Regions from separate parts of the Streptomyces sp. NPDC058665 genome, predicted to be linked through region 3. Evidence: riboswitches for the same ligand, from Rfam matches in the RefSeq annotation. Region 3 holds a riboswitch; each other region holds the start of a gene.

Region 1 (7,670 bases), on a different contig from region 3:
CGGTGTCGGCCTCGGCGTCGCGCTGCTCCTCGCCGCCACCGCCGTACCGCGGATCCTCGACGCCCGTGACGCCCGGAGCCTGGCCCTCGGTATCCCGTCCGCCTCCTCGCAGTCCGCCGCCGACGGCGGTGCGGACACCTTCATCTGGGCCGACGCCGCCACCGAGTTCCGCGGCGACCCGGTGAGCGGCCGGCTGCTGCGCCCGGAGGGGGCCGACGCGCCCCCGCCGCCCGGTGTCACGAAGATCCCGGGCCCCGGCGAGATGGTCGTGTCGCCCGCGCTGCGCGATCTGCTCGCGTCGTCCGAAGGCGAGCTGCTGGCGCAGCGGCTGGACGACCGGATCGTCGGCACGATCGGGGATCCGGGTCTGGTCGACCCCGGCGATCTGCGCTACTACGCGGGCAGTTCGACGCTGAACGCCGAGACCGGCGGCATCCGGTCGTCCGGCTACGGCCGCGAGGCGTCCGGCACACCGTTCAATCCGCTGCTCGTGGTGCTGGTCATCCTTATGTGTGTCGTGCTGCTGGTGCCGGTGGGCATCTTCATCGCGACCGCCGTCCGCTTCGGCGGCGAGCGCAGGGACCGCAGGCTGGCGGCGCTGCGGCTGGTGGGCGCCGACGCCAGGACGGTACGGCGGATCGCGGCGGGGGAGGCCCTGTTCGGGACGGTGGCCGGGCTGGCCGTCGGTGCCGCGCTCTTTCTGATGGCCCGTCAACTGGTGGGCCACATAAGGCTCTGGGGGTTCAGCGCCTTCCCGTCCGACGTGGTCCCGGAGCCCGGACCGGCCCTGCTCATCGTGCTCGCTGTGCCGCTCGCCGCCGTCCTGGTCACCCAGACCGCGCTGAGTTCGGTGGCCATCGAGCCGCTCGGCGTCGTACGCGACACCCGTCCGCGCCGGCGCAGGCTCTGGTGGCGGCTGCTGCTGCCCCTCATCGGCATCGGCATCCTCGCGACGACCGCACGTGTGGACGAGGCGACGCGGTACGTCGGTCAGTTCCCGATCGCGGCCGGTGCCGCGTGCGTGCTGATCGGGCTCGCCGGACTGCTGCCGTGGCTCGTCGAAGCGGTCGTCTCGCGGCTGCGCGGCGGACCGGTGCCCTGGCAACTGGCCACCCGAAGGCTCCAGTTGAGCAGCGGCACGGCGGCGCGGGCGGTGAGCGGCATCACCGTCGCGGTGGCGGGTGCCATCGCGCTCCAGATGATGTTCGGCGTTATGCAGAAGGACTTCCTCCAGCTCACGGGGCAGGACACGGACCGGGCGGACTTCTACGTCTCCGCCGAGTACGGCGACTCCGCGCTCGCCGAGCGGATGATCCAGGACTTCCGCGACACCAAGGGGGTCTCGAAGGTGATCGGCACCGTCGAGACCTATGTGGTCGCCACCGGCGCCCCCACGGAGCAGGGCTGGCAGCCGACCACGAGTCTCACGGTGGGCACCTGCGCGACGCTGAGGGACATCGCCGAACTGCCCTCCTGCCGGGACGGGGACACCTTTGTCGCGCACCTCGACTCCAGGGCGGCGAAGCAGGTCGGCGCGGCCGGGGTGAAGGCGCAGAACTCCCGTACGGACGAGGCCGCCGTCCCCGGCAGGAAGATCGATCTGACCGGTAGCTACGGGGAGGGCAACGGTGAGCCCGTGCTGTGGACGCTGCCCGGGTCGGCCCGGACGGTGACCGCCTTCCCCGACCCGATGGGCGACGTGCACGACGGCATCCTCGTCACACCGGGCGCTCTCGGCTCCGCCGGGCTGCCCGGGGCCACGGCCATGGTCTCGATCAAGGTCGACCAGCGGGTGCCGGACGCCGCCGAGTACGTACGCGGAACGGCGGCGGACATCGACCCCACGCTGCGGGTCCGCGCGCTGAAGAACCTGGAACGGGACAAGCAGTACGCGAGCGTGCAGAGCGGCCTCCAGGTGGGCGGCACCCTCACGATGATGCTGATCGCCGCGAGCATGCTGGTCTCGCAGATCGAGCAACTGCGCGAGCGCAGGCGGCTGTTGTCCATCCTGGTGGCCTTCGGTACGCGGCGTGCGACGCTGGCCTGGTCGGTGCTGTGGCAGACGGCGCTGCCGGTGGTACTGGGCACGGCCCTCGCGATCGCCGGCGGGCTCGTCCTCGGCACGTTCATGCTGGGCATCATCGGGAAATCGGCGGGTGACTGGTGGGTCTTCGCCCCGTACGCGGCGGTCGGCGCGTCGGTGATCCTCCTGGTGACGCTGGCGAGCCTGCCACCACTGTGGCGGATGATGCGGCCGGAGGGGCTGCGTACGGAGTGACGGAGCGGGGGGCGGGCCGGGAGGGGTGGGTGGCGTCGGCCGGATCACTCCGGCGCCTAATTCGGTCGACGCGCCGGTGGCCGGTTCGGCAGGCTCCCGTCATGGACCCTCATCTCTGGCCCCTGTACGGCCTGCGGATCACCACCCCGCGCCTCGAACTCCGGCTCCCGGATCTGGACGCGCTGTCCGGCCTGGCGGCGGTCGCCGCCGCCGGGGTGCACCACGAGGACCGGATGCCGTTCAGCGTGCCGTGGACGGACGGGAGCCCCGAGGAACGGGGCCGGGCGGTCTTCCAGCATGTGCTCGGCACCGTCGCGGGCTGGACGCCGGGCGCCTGGACGCTGAGTCTGGCCGTCCGCCGGGAGGGAGAGATGGTCGGGCGCCAGGACGTGGGGGCCGACGACTTCGCGGTGACCCGCGAGGCGGTCACCGGCTCGTGGCTGGGCCTGAAGTACCAGGGGCGCGGCATCGGCACCGAGATGCGGGCGGCCGTGCTGCATCTGGCGTTCGAGGGGCTGGGGGCGCGGTACGCGACGTCGGGGGCGATGGTCGACAACGCGCCGTCGCTGCGGGTCTCGGAGAAGCTCGGCTACCGCCCGGACGGGCTGACGGTGGAGTCGGTACGGGGCGAGGCGCGCCTCCAGCGGCGGCTGCGGCTGGACCGTGCGGGGTGGGAGGAGCACCGTACCGTCCCGGTCGAACTGCACGGTCTGGAGCCGTCGTTGGCGCTCTTCGGGCTGTAACGGGCGGGTGCGGGCGGGGACGTACGCCCCCGGCCACACCCACCCGTACGTGGATCAGTCCGCCGTCGGCAGGCCCGCCCGGATCTCGCGGGCCGCCGCGACCAGGTGCTCCAGGGACGTACGGACCTCCGGCCAGCCTCGCGTCTTGAGACCGCAGTCCGGGTTCACCCACAGCCGTTCGGCCGGGATCGCCTCAAGTCCCTTGCGCAGAAGGCTCGTCGCCTCGGCCGTGCTCGGGACGCGCGGTGAGTGGATGTCGTACACGCCGGGTCCCGCCTCGCGCGGGTAGCCCTCGGCGGCGAGTTCACCGGCGACCCGCATATGGGAGCGTGCCGCCTCCAGGCTGATGACGTCGGCGTCGAGGTCGTCGATGGCCTCGACGATGTCGCCGAACTCCGCGTAGCACATATGGGTGTGGATCTGGGTGTCCGGACGTACGCCGGAGGTGGCGAGACGGAACGACTCGACCGCCCACCCCAGATACGCGGCCCGCCCGTCCGTACGCAGCGGCAGTGTCTCGCGCAGCGCAGGCTCGTCGACCTGGATGACCGAAGTGCCCGCCGCCTCAAGGTCGTTGACCTCGTCGCGCAGTGCCAGCGCGACCTGCCGCGCGGTGTCGCCGAGCGGCTGGTCGTCCCGGACGAAGGACCAGGCGAGCATCGTGACGGGCCCGGTGAGCATGCCCTTGACCGGGCGGGCGGTGAGCGACTGCGCGTACGACGTCCAGCGCACCGTCATCGGCTCGGGCCGTGAGATGTCACCCGCGAGGACCGGCGGGCGTACGTAACGGGTGCCGTACGACTGCACCCAGCCCTGCCGCGTGGCGACGTAACCGGTGAGCTGCTCGGCGAAGTACTGCACCATGTCGTTGCGTTCGGGCTCGCCGTGCACCAGGACGTCGAGCCCCGCCTTCTCCTGGAAGGCGAGGACGTCGCGGATCTCTTCCCTGATCCGCTCCTCGTATCCGGCGGTGCCGATCCGCCCGGCGCGCAGGTCGGCCCGTGCGGTGCGCAGTTCACCGGTCTGCGGGAACGAGCCGATGGTGGTCGTCGGCAGCGGCGGCAGACCCAGGTGCGCCCGCTGGGCCGCGGTCCGCACCTCGTACGGCTGCGAACGGCGGGCGTCCGCGCCGGTGACGGCCGCCGCGCGGGCGCGCACGGCCGGGTCGCGGGTGAGCGTCGAGCCCGCGCGGGAGGCGAGAGCGGCGCGGTTCGCGGCGAGTTCGGCGGTGATCGCTCCCGTGCCGTCGGTCAGGGCGCGGGCCAGGGTCGCGGCCTCGGCGCTCTTCTGGCGGGCGAACGCCAGCCAGCGCGCGACCTCCTGGTCGATGTCGTGCTCGGCGGTCGCGTCGAGCGGGACGTGCAGCAGGGAGCAGGACGGGGCGACGTCGACGCGGTCGGCGAGGCCGAGGAGCGTGCCGAGCGTGGCGAGGGACTTCTCGAAGTCGTTGATCCAGATGTTGCGTCCGTCGACCACGCCGGCGACCAGCCGCTTGCCGGGCAGCCCGCCGACGGCCGCGAGACCTTCGAGGTTGGCCGCGGCCGGGCCGGTGAAGTCGAGCGCGAGCCCTTCGACGGGCGACTTGGCGAGCACGGGCAGGGCTTCGCCGAGCCGGTCGAAGTAGGAGGCGACGAGCAGCTTCGGCCGGTCGGTGAGGCCGCCCAGGTCGTGGTACGCGCGGGCGGCGGCGGTCAGTTCGGCCGGGGTGCGGTCCTGTACGAGCGCGGGCTCGTCGAGCTGCACCCACTCGGCGCCGGCCGCGCGCAGGTCGGCCAGGATCTCCGCGTACACGGGAAGGAGCCGGTCGAGCAGCGTCAGCGGCTCGAAGTCGGCGGGCACACCGGGGGCGGGCCTGGCGAGCAGGAGATAGGTCACGGGGCCCACCAGGACCGGCCGGGGGGTGTGGCCGAGCGCGAGGGCTTCGGTGAGTTCGGCGACCTGCTTGGCGGAGTCGGCGGAGAAGGCGGTGCCGGGGCCGAGTTCGGGGACGAGGTAGTGGTAGTTGGTGTCGAACCACTTGGTCATCTCCAGCGGCGCCACGTCCTGTGTCCCGCGCGCCATCGCGAAGTACCGGTCCAGCGGGTCGGAGCCGACCGTCTCGGTGGCGGCCGTCTCGGAGTCGGCCGCTTCGGCGGCGACCGCCGCGCGGTACCGCGCGGGGATCGCGCCGACCATCACGCTGGTGTCCAGGACATGGTCGTAGTACGAGAAGTCGCCGGTCGGGACCTCATGGACACCGTCGGCTGTGAGCTGCTCCCAGTTGGCCCGGCGCAGCCCGGCGGCCGTGTCGCGCAGGGCGTCGGCGCCGACGGCGCCCCGCCAGTAGCCCTCGACGGCCTTCTTCAGTGCGCGGTGCGCGCCCTGGCGCGGGTAGCCGTACACGGTGGCGCGTGCTGCCGCGGCTGCGGACTTGTCTGTCACGGAACTCTCCTTCGCGAGTTGTCCTGCGATCCCGGGACGGATCGAGGACACGAAGGGGTACGGGATCGGAAGGGCCTTCGCGCGGATGCGGCTGTACGCCTCTGTTCGCGTCCGCGCCGTGTGTACGTATGCGCACGCCTGTGAAGGTGCGTGCACGCGTCACCACGACTGCCCGACCGATATGTACGCCGACCCGCCCACGAGGTCACCGGGATGTCCGTACCACGATCGGTCGCGTACGGGCAGCGGGCAGGTCTTCGGACTCGCGGGCACATCCGCCGGGTGCGGACACCCGGTGGACATCTACTGGCCGTCGCTTCCCAGGCCCGGCACGGGCCCAGTGCTGATGACGGCGGTCGTTCCCACTCACCGCTGCGGGGCAGTCCCGGATTCCCACCGGGTTCCCTCTTACGACGCTCCCGCCCTGCGGACGGGAACGAACCAGCTGCAAGCCCCAGCCTAGGCCCTGTCCCGCGAAGATCCACCGGACAGGACGTAGCCGTTGTCCATCCGCTCCCTCGAAGCCTCACCAAATATTCATGAACGGGCCAATCCACCAGCTTCCGGGGCGAGTTCGTACAACGCGACGGGCCGACACCTCCTTGACACGCCTATTGGTCTAAGCCAACATCCGATTGGCCTGTACCAAGTTCTATGGGCGGTTCGCTGAGCCGGCCGAGCGATGCGCCTTCGGAGGACCCGCATGGAGTCGAGCAGCCGACCCAGCAGCCGTCACCAGCAACTGACGCGTCTCGCGGAGACCGTGCTCCAGCCCGGGTTCGTGGGGACGACCCTGCCCGACTGGGTCCGCCGCAGAATCGCGTGCGGCCTCACCTCCGTCGTCCTGTTCGGCCGGAACATCGTCGATCCCGAACAGGTGGCGCGCCTCACCGCCGAGCTACGCGCGGAGAATCGCGACCTGATCATCGCCATCGACGAGGAGGCCGGCGACGTCACCAGGCTCGAAGCCTGGACCGGCGCCTCCCGGCCGGGCAATCTCGCGCTCGGCGCCGTGGACGACGTGGAGCTGACCGAGTCCGTCGCCCGCGACATCGGGCGCGAACTGCACGCCGCGGGGATCTCCCTCAACTACGCGCCCAGCGCCGACGTCAACTCCAACCCCCTCAACCCGGTCATCGGCGCCCGCTCCTTCGGCGCCCGTACGGACGTCGTCTCCCGGCACACCGCCGCCTGGGTCCGCGGGCTCCAGTCGGCCGGCGTCGCCGCCTGCGCCAAGCACTTCCCGGGCCACGGCGACACCGCCGTCGACTCCCACCACGGGCTGCCGCGGGTCTCGGGGAGCGCCGAGGAGATCGCGGCCACCGCGCTGCCGCCGTTCGTCGCCGCGATGGAGGCGGGAGTACGGGTGGTGATGACCGCGCATCTGCTCGCGCCCGCGTACGACGCCGAGCTGCCGGCCACCATGAGCCCCCGCATCCTGGTCGACCTGCTCCGCGGTGAGCTGGGCTTCGACGGCCTCGTGGTGACGGACGCCATCGAGATGAGCGCGGTCACCGCCCGCTACGGCATCGGTGGGGCCACCGTACGGGCGGTCACGGGCGGGGCCGACGCGGTGTGCGTCGGCGGCGAGCACGCGGGTGAGGCCACCTTCGACGAGCTCACCGACGCCGTCGTCCAGGCCGTGCTCGACGGCACGCTCCCGGAGGCACGGATCACCGAAGCGGCGGCGCGGGTCGCGGAGTTCGCCGCGTGGTCGGGCAGCCGAACGCGGGCCTTGGCCACCGACGGCGCCGCGTCCGACATCGGCCTCGTCGCCGCGCGGCGCGCGCTGCGTGTGTCGACAGAGGAGGGCCGGGACTCGGTGCTGCCGCTCGTCGGCGCGCCGCACGTGGTGGAGCTGTCACCGACGATGAACCTGGCCGTCGATGGGCAGACCCCCTGGGGCGTGGCGGCTCCGCTGAGCGATCTGCTGCCCGGCACCACATCCGTACGGCTTACGGAGGACGACCTGCTGGCGGACGGTGACCTGCTGGACCGCAAGGTGCTCGACCCGGCGGCCGAGCGTTCGCTGGTCGTCGTGGTGCGTGACGCGGCGCGGCACGGCTGGATGTCGGCGGCGATGACGCGGCTCCTGGGGAGCCGGCCGGACGCGGTGGTTGTGGAGATGGGCGTACCGAACGGCGCGGCGCCCGGCGCGGTTCATCTGGTCACGCACGGGGCGACCCGGGTCTCCGGGGTGGCGGCGGCGGAATTCCTGGCGGGCCGCG
Region 2 (7,670 bases), on a different contig from region 3:
CGTGGTGGTGGCTCTGACCGTGCCCAGCCCGGTGAGCGAAGGCCGTACGGTCCGGATCCTGGTCCATGCGATGAACCGGGCCCGCGCCCTGACCAGGCTGCGGAATCTGGGGCTGCGCGCCGTCTATCTCCGCGGCAACGCGGAACCGCCCACACCGGACGAGATCACGGCGGTGCTGCACCATCCGGACGGCCTGCTCTGGCGGGGCACACCGGAGCGCGCACAGGAGCTCTGGCAGCCCATACGGGCCCTGCTGCGCCCCGCACGGCGCTACGGGAGCGGCGAGCCGCGCGGCGGGCGCACAGGGGTGCCGGCGGGGCCCCCGCCGGGCGCGCTGCCGGGCCCGCCGGCGGGACCGTCGACCGCGCCGCGCCCGGAGCTGTCGAGGGGCAGCGGGAGCGACCTGAGCGCCGCGTAGCGCGAGCGGGCGGGCGGCGGGGTCAGGCCACGACCGGTTTGCCGGTCAGGCGCACACCCGCCGCCCGCAGCTCCTCCAGGGCCCGCTCCGTCGTCCCCTCGGCGACGCCCGCCGTCAGGTCGAGCAGCACATGTGTGGCGAATCCCTCACGCGCCGCGTCCAGGGCGGTCGCCCGTACGCAGTGGTCGGTGGCGATCCCGACGACGTCGACCTCGGTGACCTCGCGTGCCTTCAGCCACTCCGCGAGCGACACGTTGTTCTCGTCGGCGCCCTCGAAGCCGCTGTACGCGCCCGAGTACGCGCCCTTGTCGAAGACCGCGTCGATCGATCCGGAGGCGACGGCGGGCGCGAAGTTGGGGTGGAAGCCCACCCCCTCGGTGCCCGCCACGCAGTGGACCGGCCAGGTGTGCTCGTAGTCGGGCCGGGCGGAGAAGTGGTTACCGGGATCGATGTGATGGTCACGTGTCGCGACCACATGGCGGTAACCGGCGGTGGTCTGGCCGATGAGGTCGGTGATGGCCGCGGCCACGTCGGCGCCGCCGGACACCGCGAGGCTGCCGCCCTCACAGAAGTCGTTCTGAACGTCCACGACTATCAACGCGCGGTGCATGGCGGGTGTCCTTCGGTGGGGAGCGGGCGGGCGCTGGTGCGAGTCTTCCGGATCCTGTCGGAGGCCGGTCTGTCGGAGCCTGGCGTTCCCGGTGGTTCTCCGTTCATGCCTTCCACACCTCATCCATGCCTCGTGTACGTCACATGTAGACGGTCGGGATGACCGGCTCGCCGCGCGACAGCTGGATCGCCGACATCGGCAGTCCGGCGCGCGCCGCGACGTGCCTCTCGCGCACCGCGTCCAGCGGCTCGCGGGCGACCACCTCGCCGCCCTTGACCAATTCCACCAGCAACTGGCGGTCCAGCAACTCCGCGGGTACGGGGCCGGTGCCGACGACCTCGGCGTCCGCGTACCCCTCCGCGTCCACCCGGCGGGCCGCCCACTTGCGGCCGCCGATCGACGTCTTGCCGCCCAGCGACTTCTTCGCCACCGCGTGCAGCGGCGCCTTCGGATCGGCGGAGTGGGCACGGGCGACGAGTTTGTACACCATCGAGCAGGTGGGGTGGCCGCTGCCGGTGACCAGCTGGGTGCCGACGCCGTACGCGTCCACCGGAGCCGCCGCCAGCGAGGCGATCGCGTACTCGTCCAGGTCGGATGTGACCACGATCCGGGTGTTCACCGCGCCCAGCTCGTCGAGCTGCTGCCGCACCCGGTGCGCGACGAGCAGTAGGTCGCCGGAGTCGATGCGTACGGCGCCGAGACCGGGCCCCGCGACCTCCACGGCGGTACGGACCGCGTCGGCCACGTCGTAGGTGTCCACGAGCAGCGTCGTACCGCTGCCGAGCGCGTCGACCTGCGCCTGGAAGGCGTCCCGCTCGTTGTCGTGCAGCAGCGTGAAGGCGTGTGCGCTGGTGCCCACCGTCGGGATGTCGTAGCGGAACCCGGCCGCCAGGTCGGAGGTGGTGTCGAAGCCGCCCACGTACGCGGCGCGCGAGGCGGCGACGGCGGCCAGTTCGTGCGTACGGCGCGCGCCCATCTCGATCAGCGGGCGTCCGCCGGCCGCGGCGGACATCCGGGACGCGGCGGCGGCGATCGCCGAGTCGTGGTTGAGGATCGACAGGACCACGGTCTCCAGCAGCACGCACTCGGCGAAGGAGCCCTCGACGCGCAGGATCGGCGAGCCGGGGAAGTACACCTCGCCCTCGCGGTAGCCCCAGATGTCGCCCCTGAAGCGGTAGTCGGCGAGCCAGTCGAGTGTCGGCCCGTCGACGATCTCCCGCTCGCGCAGGAAGCCGATCACCTCCGGGTCGAAGCGGAAGTTCTCGACGGCGTCGAGGAGGCGGCCGGTGCCGGCGACGACTCCGTAGCGCCGTCCCTCGGGCAGCCGCCGGGTGAAGACCTCGAAGACGGAGCGGCGCCCGGCCGTCCCCGCCCGCAGCGCGGCCCGGAGCATCGTCAACTCGTACTGGTCGGTGAAGAGCGCGGTCGAGGGAACGCCGAGCCGCCGGCCGCCCTCGTCCTTCGCAAGGTCCGCAGAGTTCATGACAGCAATGCTACAGCGGATCTCGTCAGAGTGACGATTTCTAACGTCGGACCCTGGAGCCGCCGTTCGCCCTGGAGTCGCCGTTTGTGCGACAGGCCCCTCCGGGTGGCAGCATGGGGGGCAGTGAGGCTGTGCATCCCGGGGCGTGTCCCGGGACCCCCGGCGGAGAAGAAGGTCGTCCCGAACCGTGAGTGTTGCCCCGACAGAGATCGAACTTCCCGAGTCGGCCGAGGAGACGTTCACCGTCCCGGAACCTGACGTGCCGTGGATGACGATCGTCCACAACGACCCTGTCAACCTCATGAGTTATGTGACGTACGTCTTCCAGACGTACTTCGGCTACTCCAAGGACAAGGCGCACAAACTGATGCTCGACGTCCATCACAAGGGCCGCGCCATCGTCTCCAGCGGCAGCCGCGAGGAGATGGAACGCGACGTACAGGCGATGCACGGATACGGCCTATGGGCCACGCTCTCCCAGGACACCGCCTGATGGCCGGGCAGTTCGAGGCGATCCCCGGCGGTGGCGCCGCCGTCGCGCTCGACGAGGTCGAGATCTCCATCCTGCGCTCGCTCGCCGTCCAGCTCCTGGAGCTGATCGGCCCCGGCGAGGAACCGGCCAAGGGGGAGGACCCACTGGCGGCGCTCTTCGCCGAGGGGCCCAGCAAGCCGCCGTCCGACCCCGCGCTCGCCCGGCTCTTCCCGGACGCGTACGGCTTCGGTGACGACACCGACGACGAACTGCGGGAGTACGCGGCCGAGTTCAGGCGCTTCACCGAGAACGACCTGCGGTCGCGCAAGCGCGAGGACGGTCTCGCCGTGGTCCGCACCCTGGACGAGCTCTCCGCCGCGGGCGAGGGCGGGGCCGTACTGAAACTGGCGCCCGACGACTGCCGGCACTGGCTCGGCGCGCTCAACGACCTGCGCCTGACCATCGGCAACCGGCTGGAGATCTCCGACGAGGACGAGGGCGAGAGCCTGTACCGGCTGTCGGACGACGACCCGCGCAAGCCGATGGTGATGGCGTACCTGTGGCTCGGGGCGCTCCAGGAGACGCTCATCGAGACGATGATGCCCTGACGGGACGGCGCGGGGCGGGACGGGACGGCACCGCGCGAGACGGGTCGCGCCGTCCCTCGAAGCGCCCGTCACGGCGTCTTCGCCAGGCCCTCACACCGTCTTCGGACGGACACCTTCCGTTTCCGTCGGCGGACGCTCAACTCCGTATGGCGATCGCGTCCCCGCCCCCGCATGCTTTGCGATCCGGGATGCGATTCGTCCGCTTCTTCCTGTGTGCCGCGCCACAGCGACCTCCGCGGATCGCCGCCCGCGCCGTGGTAAATCTTCACGACCACCGGCACAGGCAGGGAGAAAGGGCGCATCACCATGACCTCCCCACAGGTCGACAGCACCTCGGAAGGCCCCTCGGGAAAGACCTCGGAGGAGGGCTACGAACGCGGACTCGGCAGCCGCCAGGTCCAGATGATCGCGATCGGCGGCGCCATCGGCGTCGGCCTGTTCATGGGCGCCGGCGCGAACATCGCCAAGGCCGGGCCCAGCATCATCCTGATGTACGCCCTCGCCGGCGTGGTGATCTTCTTCATCATGCGGGCGCTCGGCGAACTGCTGCTCTACCGGCCGGTCTCCGGCTCGTTCGCGGAGTACGCCCGCGAGTTCCTCGGCCCGTTCTTCGGTTACGTCACCGGCTGGACGTACTGGCTCATGTGGATCGTGACCGGCATGGCCGAACTCACGGCGGCGGCGATCTACATCCACTTCTGGTTCCCCTCGATCCCGCAGTGGGTCAGCGCCCTCGTCTTCCTCCTGGTGCTCTTCGGCGTCAACCTGATCTCCGTCAAGATCTTCGGCGAGGTCGAGTTCTGGTTCTCGATGGTCAAGGTCACCGCGATCATCGGGATGATCGTCATCGGTCTCGGCGTTCTGACCCTCGGCTTCTCGGACGCGGGCGAGACCGCCGCCACCGGCAACCTCTGGCAGCACGGCGGCATCTTCCCCAACGGCATCGGCTCCAGCCTGATGACCCTCCAGGGCGTGATGTTCGCCTACCTCGCCGTCGAACTCGTCGGCGTCACCGCGGGCGAGTCGGAGAACCCGGAGAAGACGCTCCCCAAGGCGATCAACACGCTGCCCTGGCGCATCATCGTCTTCTACGTCGGCGCGCTCACCGTCATCCTCGCCGTCGTGCGGTGGACCGAATTCAGCGAGGGCGAGAGCCCGTTCGTGCACGCGTTCGCCAAGATCGGCATTCCGCTCGGCGCCGGGATCGTCAACTTCGTGGTGCTGACGGCGGCCCTGTCGTCCTGCAACTCCGGCATGTACTCCACCGGCCGGATGCTGCGCGACCTCGCCGCCAACAAGGAAGCGCCCCAGACCCTGGGCAGGCTCAACTCCCGCCGGACACCGGCCGCCGGCATCACGGCGTCCGTGGCGCTGATGGGCATCGGCGTCGTCCTCAACTACGTCGTCCCCGAGAAGGCGTTCCTGTACGTCACCTCGGTCGCCACCGCCGCCGGTATCTGGACCTGGATGATGATCCTCGTCAGCCATATCAAGTACCGCTCCGCCGTGGTCGCAGGGCGGCTGCCCGCTTCCTCGTTCCCGGCCCCGGGCGGCTCGGCCCTGAGCTGGGTGGCGCTGGTCTTCCTGGCCTTCGTGACCTGTCTGATCGCGTACGACTCCGACGCCCGTATCTCGCTGTACGTCGGCGCCGTCTGGGCGGTCTTCCTGGCCGGCGGCTGGGCGCTGCTGGGGCGCCGCGCCCCGGAGCCCGCGGGCCCCGTGGACGGGCCGGAGGGCCCGTACGAGCCGGAGTACGCGAAGGTCTCGGACTGACACGCGGCCCGTTCGACGGGCCTTCCACAGCAGGTCCGGCGGTGCGTCTCACCGGCGCCCCGCCCACCGTCTCACCAGGTGGCCTCCGCATCTCAACAGCGGAGGCCACCCGTTTATCCTTCGACTCATGCTCACCATCACCCAGGCGCTGTACGACCAGATCGTCGCCCACGCACGGGCCGACCACCCCGACGAGGCGTGCGGCGTGATCGCGGGCCCCGAGGGCAGCGACCGCCCCGAGCGCTACATCCCCATGCGCAACGCGGCCCGCTCGCCCACGTTCTACGAGTTCGACTCGATCGAGCACAAGCAGCTCGACAACGAACTGCGTGAGCGGAACGAAGACATCGTGGTCATCTACCACTCCCACACCGCGACCGAGGCGTACCCCTCCCGCCGCGACATCGGCCTTGCCATGGAGCCGTTCGCCCACTACGTCCTGGTCTCCACGGCCGACACGGACGACATGGGCCCGTTCCAGTTCCGCTCGTACCGCATCGTCGACGGCGAGGTCACGGAAGAGGACGTGGAAGTCGTCTGAGAGACTGACGCCACCCAGGGCGGCAGGACCCAGGAAGCCGGTGTGAATCCGGCACGGTCCCGCCACTGTGACCAGGCCCTCCGCGCGAGCGGGGGCCCGGAAGCCAGGAACTGACCTGTCGCCCTTCTCCCACCATGCCAGGGGACGCGGAAATCCCCCGGAGGAGGCCCAGTCATGTCCTTGCGGCGCCACGCCCTCATACCGGCGGCCCTGCTCCCGCTGCTGCTCCCGCTCGCCGCCTGCGGCTCCACGCCGGAACCGGCCGGGCGCGCCGGAGCACCGGCCGCCGGATTCCCGTACACCGTCACCAACTGCGGTGTGAAGACCACCTTCGAGGCGCCCCCGAAGCGTGTGGTCACGATGAACCAGCACGTCACCGAGATCATGATCGAGCTCGGTCTGACCAAGTCCCTCGTCGGCACCGCCTGGCTGGACGACGCCGTCCTGCCCGCGTACCGGAAGGCGTATGACAGCGTCCCGGTCGTCGCCGAGGAGTACCCCTCCAAGGAGAAACTCCTCTCCCTCAACCCCGACTTCGTCTACGGCGGTTACACCAGCGCCTTCGCCGCCAAGGACGGCCGCACCCGCGACGACCTCGCGGACGCCGGCATCGACACCCGGCTCAACCTGGAGGGCTGCCCCGAGGACGGGACCCCCATGGACGACCTCTTCCGCGAGATCAACGAGGTCGGCCGCACCTTCGGCGTCGCGGGCCGCGCCGCCAGGTGGACCACCGGGGCCCGCGCCACGCTCGCCACCACCGCCGCCGGACTGGGGGGCATGAAGCCCGTCTCCGTCTTCGTCTACGACAGCGGCGACAAGACCGCGTTCACCGCGGGCGGCGCGGGCATCGGCAACGAACTGATCGAACGGGCGGGCGGGCGCAACGTCTTCGCCGACCTCGACAAGCCCTTCGGCGACGCGACCTGGGAGCAGGTCGTCGCCCGCAAGCCCGAGACGATCGTCATCTACGACTACGGCTCCACCACCGTCGCCCAGAAGAAGAAGCGGCTGCTGGAGGACCCCGTACTGAAGGACGTCCCGGCGATCAGGAACAAGCGGTTCGCCGTGCTGCCGCTCTCGGACGCCGTCCTCGGCGTCCGCGCTCCCGCGGCCGTCGGGCGGCTCGCGTCCCAACTCCATCCGGAGGCGGGCGAGTAGGGCTTTCCCGCCATGAGCTGCAAGACCAAGCCGGTCCGGCGCGGGCCGCGCCATGTCCTCGTACTCGCCGGGCTCTCCGTGGCCCTCGCGTGCGCCGTCGTCGCCGGGCTCGCGCTCGGCTCCGTCCGTATCCCGCCCGGCGAGGTCCTGACGATCCTCACCGGCGGTGCCGAGGCCGGCCCCTTCCGCACGATCGTCCTCGACGTACGGCTGCCGCGCGTGCTGCTGGGCGCGATCGTCGGCGCGGGGCTGGCCGTCGTCGGGACGGTCCTCCAGGCCCTCGTACGCAACCGGCTGGCCGACCCGTTCCTGCTCGGGATCTCCTCGGGGGCGTCCACCGGCGCCGTACTCGTCCTGGTCCTCGGCATCGGCGGCGGTATCGGCGGCGGGATCACCACCACCGTCGCCATGCCGGCCGCCGCCTTCGCGGGCTCGCTCGTCGCGATGACCCTCGTCTACGCGCTGGCCCGGCGCGGCGGCACGATGACCGGCGGGCGCCTGGTGCTGGCCGGGGTGACCGTTTCTTACATCCTCTCCGCCCTCACCACCCTGATCCTGGTGGTCTCGGCCCGGCCCGAGCACTTCCAGGAGGCGCTGTTCTGGT
Region 3 (7,670 bases):
CCTTGAGGATCGACAGGAGCATGTTCTCCAGGACCTCCTCCTTCTCGATGGAGGTCCAGCCGGGCGCGATCGGGGTGAACCACGCGTCGGGCACGGCGTTGGCGATCGGCGCCGTCTCCGGCTTCGCCTTCAGCGGCTCCAGCTGCTTCTCGTTGTTCGGGAGGATGTTCTTGCCGGCGAGGACGTTCATGGACTTCTCGCTGGTGAACATCGAGACCCAGTCCTCGGCCAGGTCCTGGACCTTGGACTTGCTGGTGATGGCGAGGTCGGAGCCGCCGATGAAGGAGGGCAGCGCCTTGCCGTTCGGGCCGGGCATTCCCGCGGTGAGGATCTTGCCCTCAAGCTTCGGGTTGCCGTTGTTCTCGCCGTCGATGACGGAGCCGGACTCCCAGCCGTTGCCGTAGATGAGGGCCGCCTTCTCGTTGGCCATCACATTGGCGTGGTCCTGCTCGTCCTTCGTCAGGTCGGCCTTGTTGTACTTCTTGACCAGGTCGATGAAGTGCTGGATGCCCTTCTGCGCCTCGGGCGAGGAGAGCGTGCCCTTCCACTCCTTCGCGCCCTCGTCGTACTCGGCGATCTTGCCGTCGTACGCGGCGACGTAGGACATGGCGGCGTACCAGTAACGGCCCGGGAGGTAGAGGCTGGAGGAGCGCTTGTCCTTCTTGCCGTTCTCCTTCGCGACCTTGTCCATGGCCGCGAGCATCTCGTCCTCGGTCTCCGGCAGCGTGTCGAGGCCGGCGCCCTTCTTGAGCATGTCCGTGTTGTAGATGGCCACGCGCGCACCGGCGTAGTACGGCACGCAGTACTGCTTGCCCTCGAAGGTGCAGGTGTCCTTGAGGCCCTGGATCCAAGTGTCCGAGTTGTCATACTTCTTGGGATCCACCTCGGCCACGGCGCCGTTGAGGATGTACTGCATCGTCTCGGTGTTGCCGAGCTCGACCACGTCCGGGAACTTGTCACCACCGAGCGCGGTGTCGAGCTTCTTGGCCTTGTCCGCCCACTGCTGGTACTGGACGTCGACCTTGACGTTCGGGTACTTCTCCTTGAACTGCGCGTTGACGTCCTTGACCAGTTCCGGCCAGGTGCTCTGCGCGTCCACCATCAGCCAGACGGTGACTGTGTCCTTGCGGTCCTTCGGGTCCTTCGCCGAGTCACTGTCGTCGGATCCACACGCCGCGACCGAGAACATCATGCCCGCGACGCCGATCGCCGCGATGAGCTTGCGCTTCACGCCACCCTCCTCAGGGATTCCTGCAACCCCCTCCCCACCGCGAAGACTTACGACGAGTACCACCGGGGCTGGGACCTGGTCTTTAATGGTTTAGACCAGTACGGGGAGCTTGGCCTAGACCTTTAGGGGTGTCAAGGGTGTATAAGAGGGCTGTCGTGTCCGTTATCGGACCGACACCTGGATCGGGGAGACGACCCGCGACCGGACCGTGCCACCATGTGAGCCGCGACAGACGGAGGAGCCGGTGACGGCAGCAGCGCAGGACTCGGGAAGGCAGACCATGGCCACGGAAGGGGGCGGCACCGAGAGCGAGAACGGGGCAGCCACCCGTACCGCACGCGTACCCAAGTACTACCGGCTGAAGCGGCACTTGCTCGATATGACCGAAACGCTTCCCCCGGGCACGCCCGTACCGCCCGAGCGCACCCTGGCCGCCGAGTTCGACACCTCGCGCACCACGGTGCGCCAGGCGCTCCAGGAGCTGGTCGTCGAGGGGCGGCTGGAGCGGATCCAGGGCAAGGGCACGTTCGTGGCCAAGCCCAAGGTGTCGCAGGCTCTCCAGCTCACCTCGTACACCGAGGACATGCGCGCGCAGGGCCTGGAGCCGACCTCCCAGCTGCTCGACATCGGTTACGTCACCGCCGACGACACGCTCGCGGGACTGCTCGACATCACCGCCGGCGGACGCGTGCTGCGCATCGAGCGCCTGCGGCTGGCGAGCGGCGAGCCGATGGCCATCGAGACCACACACCTTTCGGCCAAACGTTTCCCCGCGCTACGGCGCTCGCTCGTCAAGTACACGTCGCTCTACACGGCGTTGGCTGAGGTGTACGGAGTCCATCTGGCGGAGGCCGAGGAGACGATCGAGACGTCGCTGGCGACACCGCGCGAGGCGGGGCTGCTCGGTACGGACGTGGGCCTGCCGATGCTGATGCTCTCGCGGCACTCGATCGACACCGCGGGGGAGCCGGTGGAGTGGGTGCGCTCGGTGTACCGGGGCGACCGGTACAAGTTCGTGGCGCGGCTGCGGCGGCCCACCGACTGAGTCCGGCAACAGCCCACGCCAGGTTGGGCGTTGAGTAACCGGCGCGCGCGTGGGGCACGTACAACGTTGTCCTACCGAAACGCGGCCGGGGGGTGACGCGTGCCGAGAAGGTCCCTTAGATTTCCTGCGAGTTTCAGCAGGTGACCAGTGAGGGGACGACTCGCCATGCCAGAGCCGGCACCAGCAAGTTCCGCGCAGAACTCATCGGGTTCGACGAACTCGTCCGGGCGTCTGACGCCGAGATCGATCGCGATCTGGGCGCTCGTCGCCCTGGTGGGCGCGGTCGGCTGGGGTGTCCTCGCGCTGTCGCGCGGAGAGGAGATCTCCGCCGCCTGGATGCTGGCGGCGGCACTCGGTTCGTACGCGATCGCCTACCGCTTCTACTCAAGATTCATCGCGCGGCGGGTGCTGAAGGTCGACAAGACGCGGGCCACGCCCGCCGAACGGCTCGACAACGGTGTCGACTTCCACCCCACCGACCGGCGTGTGCTCTTCGGCCACCACTTCGCGGCCGTCGCGGGCGCGGGGCCGCTCGTGGGGCCGGTGCTGGCCGCGCAGATGGGCTATCTGCCGGGCACCATCTGGATCGTCGCGGGCGTCATCTTCGCGGGCGCGGTCCAGGACATGGTCACGCTCTTCTTCTCCACGCGCCGCGACGGGCGTTCGCTCGGTCAGATCGCCCGTGACGAGATCGGCCCGTTCGGCGGCGCCGCCGCGCTGATCGCGGTCTTCCTGATCATGATCATCCTGCTGGCGGTGCTGGCGCTGGTCATCGTCAACGCGCTGGCCGACTCGCCGTGGGGTGTCTTCTCCATCGCGATGACCATCCCGATCGCGCTCTTCATGGGCGTGTATCTGCGGGTGCTGCGGCCGGGCAGGGTCAGCGAGGTCTCACTCATCGGGGTGGCGCTGCTGCTGCTCGCGATCGTGGCCGGCGGCTGGGTCGCCGAGTCCTCGCTGGCGGACACCTTCACGCTGGAGGCCGGCACGCTGGTCATCTGGATGATCGTGTACGGCTTCCTCGCGTCCGTACTGCCGGTCTGGATGCTGCTGGCGCCGCGCGACTATCTGTCGACCTTCATGAAGGTCGGCACGATCGCGCTGCTGGCCATCGGTGTCGTCGTCGCGCTTCCGACGATGAAGATGGACGCGGTCACGGAGTTCGCGAGCCGTGGTGACGGTCCGGTCTTCGCCGGTTCGATGTTCCCGTTCGTCTTCATCACGATCGCGTGCGGCGCGCTGTCCGGTTTCCACTCACTGATCTCCTCGGGCACCACGCCGAAGATGGTGCAGAAGGAGACCCAGATCCGGATGATCGGATACGGGGCGATGCTCACCGAGTCGTTCGTCGCCATCATGGCGATGATCACGGCGTGCATCATCGACCCGGGTCTGTACTTCGCGGTCAACTCCCCTGCCGGTGTCATCGGCGGCACGGTCGAATCCGCCTCCCAGGCGGTCGCCAACCTCGGCTTCACGATCTCGCCCGACCAGCTCGCCCAGGCGGCCAAGGACGTCGAGGAGTCGAGCCTGCTGTCGCGCACGGGCGGCGCGCCGACCTTCGCGCTCGGGATGTCGGACATCTTCTCGTCCGTCATCGGCGGCGCGGGGCTGAAGGCGTTCTGGTACCACTTCGCCATCATGTTCGAGGCGCTGTTCATCCTGACGACGGTGGACGCGGGGACGCGCGTCGGGCGCTTCATGCTCCAGGACATGCTCGGCAACGTCTACAAGCCGATGCGCCAGGTGAGCTGGAAGCCCGGTGTCTGGTTCGCCAGCGCCGTGGTCGTGGGCGCGTGGGGCTACTTCCTGTGGGTCGGCGTGCACGACCCGCTGGGCGGCATCAACCAGCTCTTCCCGCTGTTCGGCATCGCGAACCAGCTCCTGGCGGCGGTGGCGCTCGCCGTGTGCACGACGCTGCTGGTGAAGTCCGGGCGGCTCAAATGGGCCTGGGTGACGGCGGTTCCGCTGGCCTGGGACGCGGCGGTCACGCTCACCGCGAGCTGGCAGAAGATCTTCTCGGACGACCCGAAGGTCGGTTTCTTCACCCAGCGCGACGTCTACCAGGCGGGCATCGACAGCGGCGAGGTGATCCCGCCGGCGAAGACGATGGACGACATGCACACGGTCGTCACCAACTCAACGGTGGACGGGGTGCTTTCGGCGCTGTTCGCGATCCTGATCATCGTGGTCATCGCCGACGCGGGGCGGGTCTGCTACCAGGCGATCCGCCACCCGGAGAGCGTGAAGCTGTCGGAGACGCCGTACGTGAAGTCGGAGATCGTGGCACCGGCGGGGCTGATCCCCACGAAGGAGGAGAAGGCGGAACTGGCCGCCGCGGCGGCGGGTGCGGGTGCGGGCGCGGGCGCGGGCGCGCCGGATCCGAAGGCGCCCAGCTCCAGCGGGGCGGGTCCGTCGTGACGCCGACGTCGAAGGTGCGCCACGCGGTGGGCCGGATCCGTTGGTACGTACGGGAGTTGACGGGCGAGTCGGCATACGACCACTACGTGGCCCACACCCGCGCCTGCGACCCGACGGCACAACCACTGACCCGCCGCGCCTTCGAACGCGAACGGACAGACGCGAGGGAGGCGGACCCGAGGGAGGGCTTCCGCTGCTGCTGAGAGGGTGAAGGGCCCGCCGTTCCCGCACGGGGAGCGGCGGGCCCTTCGCTGTCCGGGGTGGCCTGTGCCTGGGGCCGGCCGTGCCGTGTTGCACACTGCTGTCATGGATCAGACGACACGGTCGGAGAGCGACTTCACGATCAGAGCGGCCGAGCCCTCGGAGTACGAGGGGCTCGGGGAGATAACCGCCCGCGCCTATCTGGACGACGGGCTGCTGGACTTCGGGGCCGACGATCCCTATCTGGAAACCCTGCGCGACGTCGCGGCGCGTGCCGTCGGGTGCGAGGTGTTCGTGGCCGTCGACGGTGAGGGGGCTCTGCTCGGTGGGGTCGCCTACGTCGGTGCCGGGTCGGTCTGGGCCGAACTCGCGGTGGACGGGGAGGCCGAGTTCCGCATGCTGGCCGTCGCGCCCGGCGGCCGGGGGCGCGGGGTCGGTGGGGCGCTCGTGCGGGCGTGTGTGGACCGCGCGCGGGCCACCGGACGCGTACGGGTGCGGCTCTCCACCCAGAAGAGGATGCTGTCCGCCCACCGGATCTACGAGCGGCTGGGCTTCGTACGGACGCCGGAGCGGGACTGGGCGCCGTATCCGGAACTTGCACTGCTCACGTACAGCCTGGAGATCTGAGCCGAGTCATCCCCGACACAACATGTGGGGGGTGGCGCTCCCAACCAACCCCAGATGTATGCTCAAGTCTGCTGTCGCCGCAGGAGAATCCGGTGTGAATCCGGAACTGTCCCGCAACGGTGTGCTGTGGTGCGCTTTGTCGTGCCCGTGAGTCCGAGCACCTGCCGACGGCGCACCCGGATCGACCGGTCCGGGTGCCGAGACGTCCGGGCTCCGAGGCTGGGCCGGCGGACGCCGCACCGCTCGCCGCCCGGTTCCGGGCCGGCGTACGCGGGCGTGCGCCGTCATGCCCTCCCCCTGGCCCGGAGCCGAGCGAGGGAGAGCACCACGTGACCATCGCGCCAGCCGATCCGGTTTCAGCGATCGGGGAGAAGCGGGAACGAGACACCACCGGGCCGGCCGACGGCCCCGGGGCGGGCCTTCTGCGGGTCCTCACGGACCTCACCGCCGATCTGGCCGACACCGACCCCGGCAAGGTCGCCGCCGCCGCGCTCCGTGGCCGCAACGCCGCCTCGGACGACGCCGAGTTGCGCGCACTCGCCACCGAGGCCGCGGCCGGGCTGATCTCCGAGGACCCCGCGTACTCCCGCCTCGCCGCCCGCCTCCTCACCCGCACCATCGCGGACGAGGCAGCGGGGCAGGGCGCCGTCTCGTTCTCCTCCTCGGTCGCCGTGGGCCACGCGGAGGGCCTGATCGCCGACCGTACGGCCGCGTTCGTCACCCGCCACGCCGCCCGCCTCGACGCGCTGATCGACCCCGCCGCCGACGACCGGTTCGGCTACTTCGGCCTGCGCACGCTCTTCAGCCGCTATCTGCTCCGGCACCCGATCACCCGCGATGTCATCGAGACGCCGCAGTACTTCATGCTGCGCGTCGCCTCCGGGCTCGCCAAGGACGACTCCCCGGCCGCCGTGGACGAAGTGGCCGCGCTGTACGGCCTGATGAGCCGGCTCGACTATCTGCCCTCCTCCCCCACCCTCTTCAACTCCGGCACCCGCCACCCCCAGATGTCGTCCTGCTATCTGCTGGACTCCCCACTGGACGAGCTGGACTCGATCTACGACCGTTACCACCAGGTGGCCCGCCTCTCGAAGCACGCGGGCGGCATCGGCCTCTCGTACTCCCGTATCCGCGCCCGCGGTTCGCTGATCCGCGGCACGAACGGGCACTCCAACGGCATCGTGCCGTTCCTGCGGACGCTGGACTCCTCGGTCGCAGCCGTCAACCAGGGCGGCCGGCGCAAGGGCGCGGCCTGCGTCTATCTGGAGACGTGGCACGCGGACATCGAGGAGTTCCTGGAGCTGCGCGACAACACCGGCGAGGACGCCCGCCGTACGCACAATCTGAACCTGGCGCACTGGATCCCCGACGAGTTCATGCGCCGGGTCGACGCGGACGGCGTCTGGTCGCTCTTCTCGCCCTCCGACGTGCCCGAGCTGGTCGATCTGTGGGGCGACGACTTCGACGCCGCGTACCGGGCGGCAGAGGCGGCGGGCAAGGCCCGCAGAACGATCCCGGCGCGCGAGCTGTACGGCCGCATGATGCGCACCCTCGCGCAGACCGGCAACGGCTGGATGACCTTCAAGGACGCCTCGAACCGTACGGCGAACCAGACCGCCGAGCCCGGCACCGTGGTGCACTCCTCGAACCTCTGCACCGAGATCCTGGAGGTCACGGACGACGGTGAGACGGCCGTCTGCAACCTAGGCTCGGTCAACGTCGGCGCGTTCGTGACCGATTCGGGCGAGCCGGGAAGCGAGCCGGGAGGCGAACTGGACTGGGAGCGGCTGGACGACAGCGTCCGCACCGCCGTGACCTTCCTCGACCGGGTCGTGGACATCAACTTCTACCCGACCGAACAGGCCGGCCGCTCCAACGCCAAGTGGCGCCCCGTGGGCCTGGGTGTGATGGGCCTCCAGGACGTCTTCTTCAAGAAGCGGCTGCCCTTCGACTCCCCCGAGGCCGCCGCGCTCTCCACGCGGATCGCCGAGCGGATCATGCTCGCCGCGTACGAGGCGTCCTGCGACCTCGCCGAGCGCGAGGGCCCGCTGCCGGCCTGGGAGCGGACCCGCGCGGCGCGCGGCGTACTGCACCCCGACCACTACGACGTGTCGCTCAACTGGCCGGAGCGCTGGGACGCGCTCA

What was found. Region 3 has a riboswitch for cobalamin ahead of ACFWV8_RS05050 (ribonucleoside-diphosphate reductase subunit alpha). Riboswitches for the same ligand answer to the same signal wherever they lie in the genome.
Positions count from the first base shown of each region.
Region 1: another riboswitch for cobalamin. It lies ahead of metE (5-methyltetrahydropteroyltriglutamate--homocysteine S-methyltransferase); the one in region 3 lies ahead of ACFWV8_RS05050 (ribonucleoside-diphosphate reductase subunit alpha).
Region 2: another riboswitch for cobalamin. It lies ahead of ACFWV8_RS09255 (ABC transporter substrate-binding protein); the one in region 3 lies ahead of ACFWV8_RS05050 (ribonucleoside-diphosphate reductase subunit alpha).

Region 1 covers NZ_JBHXRX010000013.1:37,193-44,862, reverse strand. The annotation lists gene ACFWV8_RS10865 (FtsX-like permease family protein) at 1-2,278, shown strand, start outside; gene ACFWV8_RS10860 (GNAT family N-acetyltransferase) at 2,380-3,021, shown strand; gene metE (5-methyltetrahydropteroyltriglutamate--homocysteine S-methyltransferase) at 3,076-5,442, opposite strand; cobalamin riboswitch at 5,673-5,903, opposite strand; gene ACFWV8_RS10850 (glycoside hydrolase family 3 protein) at 6,146-7,670, shown strand, end outside.
Region 2 covers NZ_JBHXRX010000011.1:10,442-18,111, forward strand. The annotation lists partial or broken gene ACFWV8_RS09220 (hypothetical protein) at 1-265, shown strand, start outside; gene ACFWV8_RS09225 (isochorismatase family protein) at 441-1,028, opposite strand; gene ACFWV8_RS09230 (nicotinate phosphoribosyltransferase) at 1,168-2,511, opposite strand; gene clpS (ATP-dependent Clp protease adapter ClpS) at 2,699-3,004, shown strand; gene ACFWV8_RS09240 (DUF2017 domain-containing protein) at 3,004-3,591, shown strand; gene ACFWV8_RS09245 (amino acid permease) at 3,898-5,364, shown strand; gene ACFWV8_RS09250 (Mov34/MPN/PAD-1 family protein) at 5,492-5,905, shown strand; cobalamin riboswitch at 5,905-6,039, shown strand; gene ACFWV8_RS09255 (ABC transporter substrate-binding protein) at 6,080-7,066, shown strand; gene ACFWV8_RS09260 (FecCD family ABC transporter permease) at 7,079-7,670, shown strand, end outside.
Region 3 covers NZ_JBHXRX010000005.1:202,179-209,848, forward strand. The annotation lists gene ACFWV8_RS05025 (sugar ABC transporter substrate-binding protein) at 1-1,231, opposite strand, end outside; gene ACFWV8_RS05030 (GntR family transcriptional regulator) at 1,512-2,276, shown strand; gene ACFWV8_RS05035 (carbon starvation CstA family protein) at 2,442-4,697, shown strand; gene ACFWV8_RS05040 (YbdD/YjiX family protein) at 4,694-4,900, shown strand; gene ACFWV8_RS05045 (GNAT family N-acetyltransferase) at 5,004-5,525, shown strand; cobalamin riboswitch at 5,577-5,709, shown strand; gene ACFWV8_RS05050 (ribonucleoside-diphosphate reductase subunit alpha) at 5,855-7,670, shown strand, end outside.